One region of the Bradyrhizobium sp. USDA 4452 genome, then DNA from elsewhere that is predicted to be linked to it. Evidence: predicted binding sites of a transcription regulator. Region 1 holds the regulator's gene; each other region holds the start of a gene.
What was found. Region 1 encodes LexA, which represses DNA repair genes until DNA is damaged. Its sites were predicted from a motif close to TGTTCNNNNTGTGTTCNG; they were not measured.

Region 1 (4,670 bases):
ACCTTGCCACGCGCTTCGTCGTCGACGACAGCTTCAAGCATCACGAGATCGGCCGGATCGACGACGCAGCGTTCTTCGCGAACCTGCGCCGGACGCTCGGCATCGACCTCACCGATGCGCAGTTCCTCGAAGGCTGGAACGCGATCTTCACCGGCGAGATGCCGGGCATCGCCCCCCTGCTCGCGACCGCCGCTCAGCGGATGCCGCTCTACGCCTTCTCCAACACCAATCCGGCCCATGTCGCGCATTTCTCCGTGATCCATTCCGAGGTGCTCAGCCATTTCCGCACCGTCTTCCTGTCCTCGACGATCGGGCACCGGAAACCCGACGCCGAGGCCTACGATCATGTGGTAAAAGCCATCGGCGTGCCGGCGTCGCGGATCCTGTTTTTCGACGATTTGGCCGCCAATATCGAAGGGGCGCGGGCGCGCGGCCTTCATGCCATCCACGTGACATCGACGGATGACGTGGCGAGGGCTCTGGCCGCACTTGGTCTGTGATTAGGACGTGAGGAGTTCTGAGCGTGGCGCTGATGCCGGTTGCCGATGCCCTGTCCGCCGTGCTTTCCGGCGCCAACCCGCTGCCGGAGGAGATGGTCGCGCTCGATGCCGCCTACCATCGCACCCTGGCGCGCGACCTCGCCGCACGCCGCACCCAGCCGCCGCAGCCGATGTCGGCGATGGACGGCTATGCCGTGCGCGCGGCGGACGCCGGTGATCTGAAGGCCCGGCTCAAGGTGATCGGCGAAGTCGCTGCCGGCCGGCCGTTCGAGCGCAGGGTTGGCCCGGGCGAAGCGGTGCGGATCTTCACCGGCGGCGTGATCCCCCATGGCGCCGACGCCGTCATCATCCAGGAAGACACCACCGTCGACGGCGACCACATCACGATCACCGAGCCGGCTGCCGCCGGACGGCACATCCGCCCCGCCGGCGTCGACTTCCGTGAGGGCGACGTGCTGCTCGAAGCCGGCAGCCGCCTCTCGGACCGCGCGCTGTCGCTCGCGGCGGCCATGAACTATCCGGACCTTGCGGTGCACCGCCGTCCGAAGGTCGCGGTGCTGGCGACCGGCGACGAGCTGGTGATGCCGGGCTCGGAGCCTGGCCCCGGCCAGATCGTCTATTCCAACGGCTATGCGCTGCGGGCGCTGGCGCGCGCCGAAGGCGCCGAGACCGTCGATCTCGGGATTGCCGCCGATACGGTGGAGGCGACCACCGCCGGCGTCCGGCGGGCCCGCGACACCGGCGCGGACATCCTGATCACGACCGGCGGCGCCTCGGTCGGCGACCACGACGTGGTCAAGCAGTCGCTGGAGGCCGAGGGCGTCGAGATGGCGTTCTGGCGGATCGCGATGCGGCCCGGCAAGCCGATGATGCATGGCCGGTTGGGGCCGATGCGGGTGATCGGCCTGCCCGGCAATCCGGTGTCCTCCTATGTCTGCGCCTTCCTGTTCCTGGTGCCCTTGATTCGGGCGCTGAGCGGCCGAAAGACTGTCCATCATGCCCGCGCGAACGCCCTGCTCGGCCGCGACCTCGCTGCCAACGACCAGCGCGAGGACTATCTGCGCGCGCGCCTCGACGAGCGCGAAGACGGCACGCTGATCGCAACGCCCGTGATGCAGCAGGACTCCTCGCTGCTCGGGAATCTCGCTGCGGCACGCGCACTTCTCGTGCGTCCGCCGTTTGCGCCCGCCGCCCTCACAGGCAACGAATGCGAGATCCTGATGCTGCCGGAGTGAGGCTTTCGCGGCCCGCCGATTACGCGTTGCAGAACGCGTTCACCTGAAATTAAGTGGTTGCGGAACACATATCGAACATATAGTGTCCGTTCATGATTTGTTTCGAGTGCTGGTGTCTACAAACGGGAGACCATCCAGGAAGCGCTTGTACTGAGCACCGCGCTCCTGAGGTCAGGTCCCGCCTGCAGGCGCACCTGTAGAGTCTCGGAATCGAACGACGCTACCAACCGGGGGAATACTCGAGATGCTCACGCGCAAACAGTACGAACTACTGCGTTTCATCAATGAACGTCTGAAGGAGGCCGGCGTACCGCCCTCGTTCGACGAGATGAAGGATGCGCTCGACCTGCGCTCGAAGTCCGGAATCCACCGCCTGATCACTGCGCTGGAGGAGCGCGGCTTCATTCGCCGCCTGCCCAACCGCGCCCGCGCCATCGAGGTCATCAAGCTCCCTGAGCTGTCGGCCGGAGGCGGCAACGGCCGCCGCGGCTTCACGCCGAGCGTCATCGAAGGCACCCTCGGCAAGCGCGCCAGCACCCCGCCGATCGCCGAGGACGACGGCAACCGTCCGGTCGCGGTCCCCGTGATGGGCCGGATTGCCGCCGGTACGCCGATCGAGGCGCTGCAGACCCGCAGCCACACCATCAGCGTGCCGCCCGACATGCTCGGCGCCGGTGAGCACTATGCGCTGGAAGTGCGCGGCGATTCGATGGTCGATGCCGGCATCCTCGACGGCGACATGGCGCTGATCCAGCGCAACGACGTCGCCAACACCGGCGACATCGTGGTGGCGCTGATCGACGAGGAGGAGGCTACCCTAAAGCGCTTCCGCCGCCGCGGCGCATCGATTGCGCTGGAGCCGGCCAACACCGCCTATGAAGTGCGCATTCTGCCGCCGAACCGGGTCCGCATCCAGGGCAAGCTGATCGGTCTCTATCGCAAGTACTGATTTTCAAATACTTGCGGCGGCAGGGAACGAGCGACACATCGGATCGTTCCTTGCATGATAGCGTAACGTGCTGGTTGCCCGATGCGCTCCGACACCTCTCGCGCAGCGTCGCGTGTTTGTGATCGGGGGCGTTGGTCGAGCAGTCGTACAATCGCCCAGAAACGAGGAGACACTCGTTCGCTATCGTCCACTCTGGTAGAGGCCCTATGCCTCAAGGAGAGGCACGGGTCGCTACCTCGATTAGAGGAGCCATCCGATGTGTGACTATAGTCTGCACGCCGTGGCGTCGCGCCCCGCCATTGTTGGAGAGACGCTGATCACCACGACTTTCCGCGGCACGTCGACCCGCGGCTTTGCTTCGGAGAACGATCCCAACGTCGCGGTCTGCATGCTGCCGGGCACCGAGCTCGCTTTCGCCGAGAACGTTCGCTACGACAGCCGCTGGATCTGGACCAAGACGATGAATTTCCGCGTCGGCGTGTTCAACGAAGTCGAGCCCGACGTTCCCGACCGCCATCATGACGCGGTCGAATTCCCCGACGGCAGCCATGTGCTGGTGACCCAGCTCGTCGAGGGACAACGCGTCAGCGTGCTGCAATTGCCGGCACTGCATCCGCCGGTCGAGCAGAAGCCGAAGGTTGTGGAGCGGCGGCCCTCTGCATTCGCGTCGCTGTTTTTGGGTTGAACGCATCGTCACCGCGGGATGAACCATCCGGCGGCGAGTGACCTAAGCGATTTGGAGCGACCCCGGACGTCAGGTTCCGGGGCGCAGAAGGAGATTTGCGTCAGCGGCCACCTTGGCGCATCATCGTACACGGAGGACGTGCGCGGTGGTCGATAAGGTCACTTGGCAAAAGGCTGGACGGGTCACGGAACCGGGCCGCTACATGTTCCGGTTCGGCTGGCTGACGGTAACGGCTGACGATCTGAAGGTCTGGGAGCAGTTTCCCGAGGCTTCCTTCACCCTCGTCAAGAAGCCCGATGCCGACCCCGACTCTGACGAGTATCATCTTGGCCTGTTCGAGCTGCCGGCCGGACCCTCGCCTGGCAACGGCTAATCCTCGCCCTGAAAATCGCTCTCGGCCGGCGTCGCATCGACGGCGGGCCGTGGCGCGGTCGCGGTCGCACGCGGCGTGGTCTCGCTCTCGCCATCGCCGGGAACCGCCGGCGACCATGGCCGGTCGATCCCGCCGGGCTTGACGGCATCAATGGCGTAGCCGTCCCTGATGCGCCGCAGCACCAGCGCGCCGTGACGCCGCAACCGCTCGGCATCGATCACCGAGGCCGCGCAGTCCGTCGGTGCCGGCCGCGCGGTCACGATCAGCGCCGCGCGCTCGCAATCATCAGTCAGCGCCTCGGACCGGGTCGCCAGGGTGACGAAGGCGCCGCCGGGACCTTGGGTCACGCAGCCGCTCGGATCGCAGGAGACACCCTCACCGAGTGAGGCGTCCGTCGCGGTCCGCGCATCGGCGTCCGCTGCCAGCCACTCCTTGACCAGGAACATACTAAATCCAGCGCCAGACGAAATTCCTCTTATTTTCAAAGGGCTATAGAGACATGGAAACCGACGACAATATGCAAACCCCCGTGAACGACTCGGCAACATGCGCGGATTTGCGCGCGCCCCTGACACAGCCGCGTTCCCTGTCTGATCTCAAGACTTGGCTCCACTCCGACCGCATCCGCCACCCCGGCGATCTGGCCCGGACGACACGGGAGTCGATCATCATTACGGCGATCGACACCTACGGCGAAGACCCCGGCTTTGACCAGACGTTCCGGCTTGGCCTCAGCATGCGCCGGGCCGCCAAGGAACTGGCCGACCTCTACCCCGACCTCTCTTGGCTCCCCTCCTGGAAGCCCCGTGTCGCGGTGATCGCGGGAGGGGAGCGATGAGAGCTACGCCCATACTCAAAGAAGAATTCTGCGCTCGCTTCAAGGCGCGCATGCTCGAAACCATCGGTGAGAAGTTCGACGACGGCTCAT
Region 2 (4,670 bases), 4.3 Mb from region 1:
GCGCCGCCGCCCGGTGCCGTAACATTGGATGAGCTCGGTACGCGCCTCGCCGCGCTCGAGTCAAAGCCGAGCAAGCCGCTCGCCGCGGCCGCCGATCCCGCGGCAACCGCGCGGCTGGAGGCGCTCGACAAATCGATCGCGGCACTGCGCACCGAGATTGCGGCGACGCGGGCGCAATCCGACAAGCTCGTCGCCGCCGTCAATGAGGCGACGGCCGCGCCGCGCGATGGCGCGGCTGCGCCTGATATCTCCGGCATCACGGCGCGCATCGACAAGGTCGAGGGCGCGGTGAAGGCGCAGGGTGCCGCGATCGCAAGGCAAGACAGCAAGATCGCCGACAGCAAGGCCGAGGCGAAGGCAGATGACGTGCCGCTGCGCCGCGTGGTCGCTGCAGCGTTGCTCGACGTCGCGGTTCGTCACGGCGATCCCTATGCTTCGGCGCTCGAGGCCGCGAAAGCGATCACCGACAATCCCGACCTGCTGAAGCCGCTCGACGTGTTCGCGGCGTCAGGCGTGCCGACCCCGAATCATCTGTGCCGCGAGCTGATCGAGATCGTGCCGCAACTCGCGCCGCCGCCGCCGGAAGCCGCGGCAGCCAGCGCCGGGCTGGTCGATCGTCTGCAGGCCGGCGCGTCCAAGCTGATCCGCATCGAGCGGACCGACGGCACCGGGACCGACCGCGGCAGCATCGTCGCGCGCGTGACATCGGCCGCCGTCCATAATGATCTTGCATTGACCGAACGTGAACTGAAGTCGTTGCCGCCGGCGGATCGCACCGCGGCGCAAGCCTGGCTCGCCAAGGTGGACGCGCGCCGCGCCGCGCTCGACGCGTCGCGCAAATTTGCCGACAACGCCATGGCGGCGCTCGCCACGGTCAACCAGTAAGTCCTTGCAATGGGTTCGCGATGATCCGGATCATTCTGTTCCTGCTGCTGATCGCCCTCGCCGCAGCGGGTGCGGCCTGGCTGGCCGATCAGCCCGGCGATCTCGTGCTGAACTGGGGCGGTCTGCGCCTGACGTCCAAGCAGCCGATGTACCTGCTCGGCCTCCTCATCGTCGTCGCGATGGTTGCCGGCGTGATCCTGCGCGGCCTGTGGAAGATCCCCTCGCACATCCGCCGCGGCCGGCGTGAGCGGCGCCACGCGCGCGGCCGTCACGCCATCACGCAAGGCCTGCTCGCGATCGGGCACGGCGATTCGTCGGCGGCGCGGGCGCATGCAGAAGTGGCACGGAGCCACGCCGGAGGCGATCCGCTGGCGTTGCTGCTGCACGCGCAATCGGCGCAGCTCGACGGCGATCGCGACGGCGCGCAGCGCGCCTTCCGCGCCATGGCCGAGCGCCCCGACACGCGGCTGCTCGGCTTGCGCGGCCTGTTCATCGAGGCGCAGCGCGCCGACGATCCGGTCGCGGCCGTGATGATTGCCGAGGAAGCGCTGAAAATGTCGCCGTCCTCGTCCTGGGCGTCGCATGCGGTGCTCGGCTTCTGCTGCGCCAAGGGCGATTGGGCTGGTGCGCTGTCGATCATCGACAACAACCAGGCCGCAGGCCTGATCGACAAGGCGACCTATCGGCGCCAACGCGGCGTGCTGCTGACGGCGCGTGCGCTGGAGTTCGAGACCGTCGATCGGGATTTGTCTCGCGCTAGCGCGATGGAGGCGCTCAAGCTGGCGCCGACGCTGATCCCGGCCGCTGTGCTTGCCGCCAAATTCGAGAGCGAGGCGCATCAGGTGCGCCGTGCGATGCGCATCGTCGAGACTGCGTGGCTGGCGCAGCCGCATCCCGATCTCGCCGATGCCTATTCGCATGTGCGGCTCGGCGATTCCGCGCGCCAGCGCCTGGTGCGCGTCGAGACCTTGGCGGCGAAAACGCCCGGCCATATCGAGGGCGCGCTGGCGATCGCCCGCGCTGCGATCGATGCGTCGGAATTCGCCAAAGCGCGCGCGGCGCTGGAGCCGTTCATCGCGGCGCCGACGCAGCGCGTCGCGCTGCTGATGGCGGAGATCGAGCGCACCGAACATGGCGACAGCGGCCGGGCGCGGGCCTGGACCCTGCGCGCCGTGCGCGCGTTGCACGATCCGGTGTGGACCGCCGACGGCTATGTCTCCGACCGCTGGCGTCCGGTGTCGCCGGTCACCGGCCGTCTCGATGCCTTCCAGTGGCAGACCCCGGTGGCGGCACTGCCGTCCGACAAGGGCCATGCGATCGAGCCCTCGCCGTTCGAGGAGGCGATGCTGGCGCCGCGCCGGGTCGAGCCGCCAAAGGAGGTGGCCAGCGAGCCGGTGGCCGCCAAACCGCCGGAGGCAGCCGAGCCGCCGGAGGCAGTCAAGCCGGTTGAGCCGGTCGAGGTGAAGCCGGTCGAGATCAAGCCCGCCGAGCCGGCCGAGCCGACCGCGCAGGATAACGCCCCGGTGCCGGCGGCCATCGAGGCCGAGCCCGCGCCGACCGCATCAGCCGCGCCTGAGCCGGCTCCGCCGCCACCAGCCGCCGAACCGGCGCCGCTGTTCCGCTCCCGGTCCGACCTGCCCAAGGCGCCGCCGGCGCCGATCCCGGCCGTGATCCCGATCGTCCGGGCCCCCGACGACCCCGGGGTCGACGAGGACGGCCCGGTCGACGAATTCGCGGAACAAATCGGCCCGCCCAAGGCCCAGGCGGGCGGCTGGCGCGGATTTCTGTCACGTTTGGGAAGCTAATTCGCGGTTAGATAACCGCGGCACGGTTAAATACCCGCGTCATCTTGCCAATCGGGGTCATGCCCGATATCAGGTGGCACGAATGATCCGGCCGTCGCCGAAACGGTTCGCCGCAATAGCTCAGTTGGTAGAGCACGTCATTCGTAATGACGGGGTCGGGGGTTCGAGTCCCTCTTGCGGCACCAGTTATCCCTTTGATGTCACATTATTTTTCATGCGCAGCGTTCCTTGCGATTGGCTGAAGAACAATCAAGGAACCACCGCGTAACCACCAACTCAGGACTGACAAATGGCGCCTCTGCCCACCGAGCCGGTACACCTCATCGAAGACGCTGCTACTGGCGACCGCTTCTTGGTGTACGGGACGGATAAGGGGCTCAGGGTCGAACTGCGATACGAGGGCGAAACCCTCTGGATGACGCAGCCCCAAATGGCGGAACTCTTTGGCGTGACCCGCCAGGCGGTGAATGCCCACCTGAACAACATCTACGACGAGGGTGAGCTTGATCGCGAATCAACCTGCAAGGAAAGCTTGCAGGTTCGAGACGAAGGCGGCCGGGAGGTCAGCCGTAAAGCCCTCATCCACAATCTCGATGCCATCATTGCCGTGGGCTATAGGGTGTCCTCCAAGCAGGGCACCGTTTTCCGCCGGTGGGCGACTGAGAAGCTGGTTCAGTTCGCCACAAAGGGCTTTGTGATCGACGCCGAGCGCCTGAAGGCGCCCGACAGCAGGGACCGTGTCGCCGAGCTCAAGGAAATCATCCGAGACATTCGCTCGGATGAAGCAAATGTCTACCGTGAAATCAAACGCATTTGCACGATGTGCAGCGACTACGATCCGAAGTCGCCAGCGTGGCATGCATTCTATGCGCATACGCAGGCCAAGCTGATGTATGCAGTCACCACCCACACGCCTTCTGAGATGGTTTATAGCCGCGCCAACGCCGATCATCCGAACATGGGCTTGCGCACATGGAAGGGCGACAACGTCACTCAGGCAGACGTGGACGTTTCAAAAAACTATCTCGCCGAAGGTGAGCTGCGCGAGTTCAATCGTTTGACCGTGATCCTGCTCGACATATTCGAAGACCAGCTTGATCTCGGCAAAATCAACACGATGGCGGAGATCGAAGCCCTGCTAGACAACCAGCTCAAGTCGCTCAATCGGAGCCTGCTCCGAGGTGGCGGAACTGTAAAGACAGAGCAGGCTAGCGGTTCGGTGCCAAGGTTTTCGACACGGGAGGCGCGCACAATGCCGGCCAGCGGAGCGACGCCGATGCGGGTTTGCATCGTTGAGAGGCTTCTATCGTTGACGTTCTCCAGAACGAACCGGTTGAAGGCTGCGTCAGTTTTGCGCAGGTGAGCCCACTGAACGGCGTCCATCGATCGCTCGGGCCCCCTGATGATCTGCTCGATCCTGTAACCAGCAACCAGGCTGCGCTTGGCTCTTTCGATCATTTTGGGAGTGATCGGCTTGACCTTGGCGTGGTTCATCAGCATGCATGTCTTGCACTGGCGCGTGCCGTTGGTTGACCGGAAATAGACGTTGTCGAGAGTGTACTCGTGACCGCGCTTGCAGTGCGTTCTTGCCGCCATTTTTGCCTTCCACGCTGCGACACGTGCATGGTGCATGTTCGTACGCATCAGGGGCGTTACAATAGCGTCCCACTCTGGGTGTTCCGCCCGATATCGATCGAACGAATGATGCTCCTTCCCTGCCGGCATCCGGATTTTCTTTAACGTCTTGCCGGCCTCGAGCTGTTGCAAAATCAAGGCTGCCTCGGCCGGCGTGAGATCCTTACATTTCCTGCACATGTGATGGCGGTAGCCCTTGCCGGTCAGCATGACCGCGATGTTTTCCGGCGTGAGACGATGACCCGCTTTGCAATGGGTCCGCTGCGGTCGGCCGATGCTGACGCCGACGTACACAGAAAGTTTTTTTGCCGCGGCCTGCACTTCCTCAGCCGTGAATTGACGCGG
Region 3 (4,670 bases), 290 kb from region 1:
TACATCGGCGCCAACGGCGGCTGGGGCTCGAGCCACAATTGCTGGGACCAGATCCCGGCCGGCGTCTTCATCGGTTCGGATGGTTGCCATGATGCGACCGGCGGCGTTGCCGGTGGCCAGATCGGCTATCGCTGGCAGGCTGGCACCTGGGTGTTCGGCCTCGAAGCGCAGGGCGACTGGGCTGACCTGAAGGGCAGCAACAACAGCGCGATCTTCCCGGGCCTGTTCACCAACCAGAGCAAGATCGACGCGTTCGGCCTGTTCACCGGCCAGATCGGCTACGCCGTCAACAACGTGCTGCTGTACGCCAAGGGTGGCGCGGCGCTGACCGACAACCGCTTCAGCACCTACTTCACGCCGACCGGCGTGCTTGCCGGCCGCGCGACCGACACCCGCTGGGGCGGCACCATCGGCGCCGGCATCGAAGTCGGCTTCGCGCCGAACTGGACCGCCGGTGTCGAATACGATCACCTGTTCATGCAGGATAAGACCTACAATCTCACCACGCCGACCGGCGCGCTGTTCAGCAGCATCCGCGATCGCCAGGACGTCGACCTCGTCACCGTCCGCGTGAACTACAAGTGGGGCGGCCCGGTGGTTGCGCGCTACTGATCGCGCCGCACGGATTTGATCCAGACGAAGGGCCGGCCTCGTGCCGGCCCTTTTGTTTGCGCGGTCGGCGAGCGGCCAACGAAGGCAACGAATCAAACGCGGCTAAACCTTAATAAATTGTAAAATATTAAGTGGATTCAATATGTTACATGTGTTGCAGGCGCGCCACGCTCGATTGCAACCTGTGCTGGTAGCCTTGTCCCGTCATTGATCGATTCGAAGCGGGATGGATTCCATGAAGCAGCTTTGGGTTGCCGCAGCCGGCCTCGCCGCGCTGAGTGTTTCGTCCGTATCGGCGGCTGACCTCGCCGCGCATGCCCCAACACCGGTGCCGGTCGTAGCGCCCGTGACCAGCTGGAACGGCTTCTATCTTGGCGCCCAAGGCGGCGGCGGCTGGGGCACCAGCAGCGAGACCTATCTTGGCGCACCGAACGACGCAGCGTTCATCGGCACCCAAACCTACAACACCAGCGGCGGCTTTGTCGGCGGCGTGATCGGCTACAATGTCCAGACTGGACCCGTCGTGTTCGGTGTCGAGGGCGACTACCACTGGTCCGCCGTCACCGGCCGCTCCGGCGTGATCAATGTCGGACCGCCCAGCGTGCTCGACAGCTATTACACCGAGCTACGCAGTTTCGGCGACATCAAGGGCCGGCTCGGTTACGCCGACGGCGCCACGCTGTGGTTCGTCAACGGCGGCGCCGCGGTCGGCGACATCCTGCACCGCTACAATGCCGGGCTCGCGCCGCCCTCGGCCTCGGCCAGCGACACCCGCTGGGGCTGGACCGCCGGCGCCGGCGTCGAATACATGTTCGCCGCCAACTTGTCGGCCAAGCTCGAGTACAACTACGTCGATCTCGGCAAGGTCGCGCCGATCCAGTACACGCCTGCGATCAACGATCGCTCGGAGTGGAAGGACACCTTCCACACCGTCAAGCTCGGCATCAATTACCACTTCAACGCGCCAAGCCCGGTCGTATCGGCGAAATACTGAGGTACCGGCGGCGCGCGCCGCTTCTGCGCAGCGAATACAGCGCCGGTCCTTTCGTCGCGTGCAAGCGCGCGCATGGCTTGGGCCGTTTTCCGCGCATTGTGGTTTCACAGATACACAACTTCCAAGATTTCTATGTAGAAACACGTCAGGGCCACGCGACACTGCCGTGGCGCTCCCTTCAACGTTTGAAGGGGACAACAAGAAAATGGGACTGGGACTTTGAAAATCAGGAATGTTTTGCTGGCCTCGGCCGGCATGTTTGCCCTCAGCGCAATTGTACCGGCAATGGCCGCCGACATGGCGGCTCGCGCGCCTTACGTGAAGGCTCCGCCGCCGGCCGCGATCTATAACTGGACCGGCTTCTACATCGGCGGCTTCGGTGGCTATGCCAGCGAGGACTCCGGCAACCCGAAGATGGAAGGCGGCTTCGGCGGCGGCACCATCGGCTACAACTGGCAGGCCGGCAACATTGTGTACGGCCTGGAGGCCGACGGCGCCTGGGCTGACGTCAATGCGTCCGCGACCGCGTTCGGCATCACCGCGACGAGCAAGATCGACTCGCTGGGCACCGCGCGCGGCCGCATCGGCTTCGCCGTCGACAAGGTGCTGTTCTACGGCACCGGCGGCTATGCCTGGGCCGACAACAAGCTCACCGTCAGCGCTGGCGGCGTGAGCGTCTCGCAGAGCAACTTCCACTCCGGCTGGACGGTCGGCGCCGGCATCGAGGCGTTCATCGCGCCGCAGTGGTCGATCAAGGGCGAGTACCTGTATCGCAGCCTCGGCGGCGAGACCTACTTCGGCGTTCCGTCTGCCGACATCAACCTGCACACCGTGCAGTTCGGCGTGAACTATCACTTCGGCGGCCCGATCGTCGCCAAGTACTGAGCGAAACGGACCTCAGGGTCTCGGAAAGGCCGGCCTCGCGCCGGCCTTTTTACGTTTGGGAACCGGTTCCTGCTGACGGCTGCTGCCAACAGGCAAACTATCCGTTGATGGACGCGACTCAGCACTGGAAATTGTCGGCTGTTCTTCCTACGTTCCAGTCTTCTCACCCATCGGCGCAAGGTCCCGGCAGCACCGGCGATGCGCGCCCAAAAAAGGCGCCCGATCATGCGCCCGGAACTGTCGCTATGGATGAAGTGCTCAAGGCGAAGCGCCAACAGAACGCCGGCTCCTCATCGCGCGCCATTACGATCCGCGGCGCGCGCGAACACAATCTGAAGAACATCGACGTCGAGATTCCGCGCGACAAGCTCGTGGTGTTCACCGGCCTGTCCGGCTCCGGCAAGTCGTCGCTGGCATTCGACACCATCTATGCCGAGGGCCAGCGCCGCTACGTCGAGTCGTTGTCGGCCTATGCGCGGCAATTTTTGGAGATGATGCAGAAGCCGGATGTCGACCAGATCGACGGCCTGTCGCCGGCGATCTCGATCGAGCAGAAGACCACGTCGAAGAACCCGCGCTCCACCGTCGGCACCGTCACCGAGATCTACGACTACATGCGCCTGTTGTGGGCGCGCGTCGGCGTGCCTTATTCGCCGGCAACGGGGCTGCCGATCGAGAGCCAGATCGTCTCGCAGATGGTCGACCGCGTGCTGGCGCTCCCCGAGGGCACCCGCCTCTATCTGCTGGCGCCGGTCGTGCGCGGCCGCAAGGGCGAGTACAAGAAGGAGCTCGCCGAGTACCTCAAGAAGGGCTTTCAGCGCGTCAAGATCGACGGCACCTTCTACGAGTTGTCGGAGGCGCCCGCGCTCGACAAGAAATTCCCGCACGACATCGACGTCGTGGTCGACCGCATCGTGGTGCGCCCCGACCTCGCCCAGCGCCTCGCGGAAAGTTTCGAGACCGCGCTGAAGCTCGCCGAGGGCCTTGCGGTGATCGAATACGCCGACGCGCCCGCCGCGGCCGGGCAGGATGAGAAGAAAGAGGACAAGAAGAAGACCGCGAAGATCCACGACAAGAGCGGACCCGAGCGCATCCTGTTCTCGGAGAAATTCGCCTGCCCGGTCTCCGGCTTCACCATCCCCGAGATCGAGCCGCGCCTGTTCTCGTTCAACAATCCCTATGGCGCGTGCCCGGCCTGCGGCGGCCTCGGGGTCGAGCAGCATATCGACGAGGACCTGGTCATCCCCGACAAGGAGCTGACCCTGCGCAAGGGCGCGATCGCGCCCTGGGCGAAGTCGTCCTCGCCCTATTACATCCAGACCCTGACCGCGCTCGGCAAGCACTACAAGTTCACGCTTGACACCAAGTGGAAGGACCTGACCAAGAAGGTCCAGAACGCGCTGCTGCACGGCTCCGGCGACGACGAGATCAAGTTCTCCTACGAGGACGGCGTCCGCTCCTACGACACCAAGAAGCCGTTCGAGGGCGTCGTCACCAACATCGACCGCCGCTACCGCGAGACCGAGAGCGAGTGGGCGCGCGAGGAGCTCGGCAAGTATTTCTCCGACGTGCCCTGCGAAGGTTGCCACGGCTACCGGCTGAAGCCGGAGGCGCTGTGCGTCAAGATCGGGGGCAAGCATATCGGCGAGATCTCCGAGCTCTCGGTCAAGCGCGCCGGCGAATGGTTCGAGACCGTGCCGGAGGCACTCAACGCGCAGCAGAATGAGATCGCGGCACGCATCCTGAAGGAGATCCGCGAGCGCCTGACCTTCCTGCTCGACGTCGGCCTGAACTACCTGACGCTGTCGCGCTCGTCGGGCACGCTGTCCGGCGGCGAGAGCCAGCGCATCCGCCTCGCCTCGCAGATCGGCTCGGGCCTGACCGGCGTGCTCTACGTGCTGGACGAGCCGTCGATCGGCCTGCACCAGCGCGACAATGCCCGCCTGCTCGACACGTTGAAGCGGCTCCGCGACCTCGGCAACACCGTGGTCGTGGTCGAGCATGACGAGGACGCCATCCGGCTCGCCGATTATGTGCTGGACATCGGGCCCGGCGCCGGCATGCATGGCGGCCACATCGTCGCCGAGGGCACGCCCGACCAGATCATGCGCAACCCGAAATCGCTGACCGGCAAGTATCTCACCGGCGAGCTTTCGGTTCCGGTGCCGGACCGGCGGCC

Region 2: the regulator LexA is predicted to act here: its motif matches at 2,932-2,949, upstream of rhuM (RhuM family protein).
Region 3: the regulator LexA is predicted to act here: its motif matches at 2,631-2,648, upstream of uvrA (excinuclease ABC subunit UvrA).

The regions. Positions count from the first base shown of each region.
Region 1 is NZ_JBSSGK010000001.1:42,415-47,084, reverse strand. Features, by position in the region: gene ACVISU_RS00405 (HAD family hydrolase) at 1-500, shown strand, start outside; gene ACVISU_RS00400 (molybdopterin molybdotransferase MoeA) at 524-1,735, shown strand; gene lexA (transcriptional repressor LexA) at 1,980-2,684, shown strand; gene ACVISU_RS00390 (hypothetical protein) at 2,941-3,369, shown strand; gene ACVISU_RS00385 (hypothetical protein) at 3,515-3,742, shown strand; gene ACVISU_RS00380 (hypothetical protein) at 3,739-4,188, opposite strand; gene ACVISU_RS00375 (hypothetical protein) at 4,242-4,580, shown strand; gene ACVISU_RS00370 (hypothetical protein) at 4,577-4,670, shown strand, end outside.
Region 2 is NZ_JBSSGK010000001.1:4,331,076-4,335,745, reverse strand. Features, by position in the region: gene ACVISU_RS20805 (COG4223 family protein) at 1-885, shown strand, start outside; gene ACVISU_RS20800 (heme biosynthesis HemY N-terminal domain-containing protein) at 906-2,690, shown strand; tRNA gene ACVISU_RS20795 (tRNA-Thr) at 2,800-2,875, shown strand; gene rhuM (RhuM family protein) at 2,980-4,053, shown strand.
Region 3 is NZ_JBSSGK010000001.1:333,787-338,456, forward strand. Features, by position in the region: gene ACVISU_RS01745 (outer membrane protein) at 1-612, shown strand, start outside; gene ACVISU_RS01750 (outer membrane protein) at 848-1,606, shown strand; gene ACVISU_RS01755 (outer membrane protein) at 1,832-2,491, shown strand; gene uvrA (excinuclease ABC subunit UvrA) at 2,737-4,670, shown strand, end outside.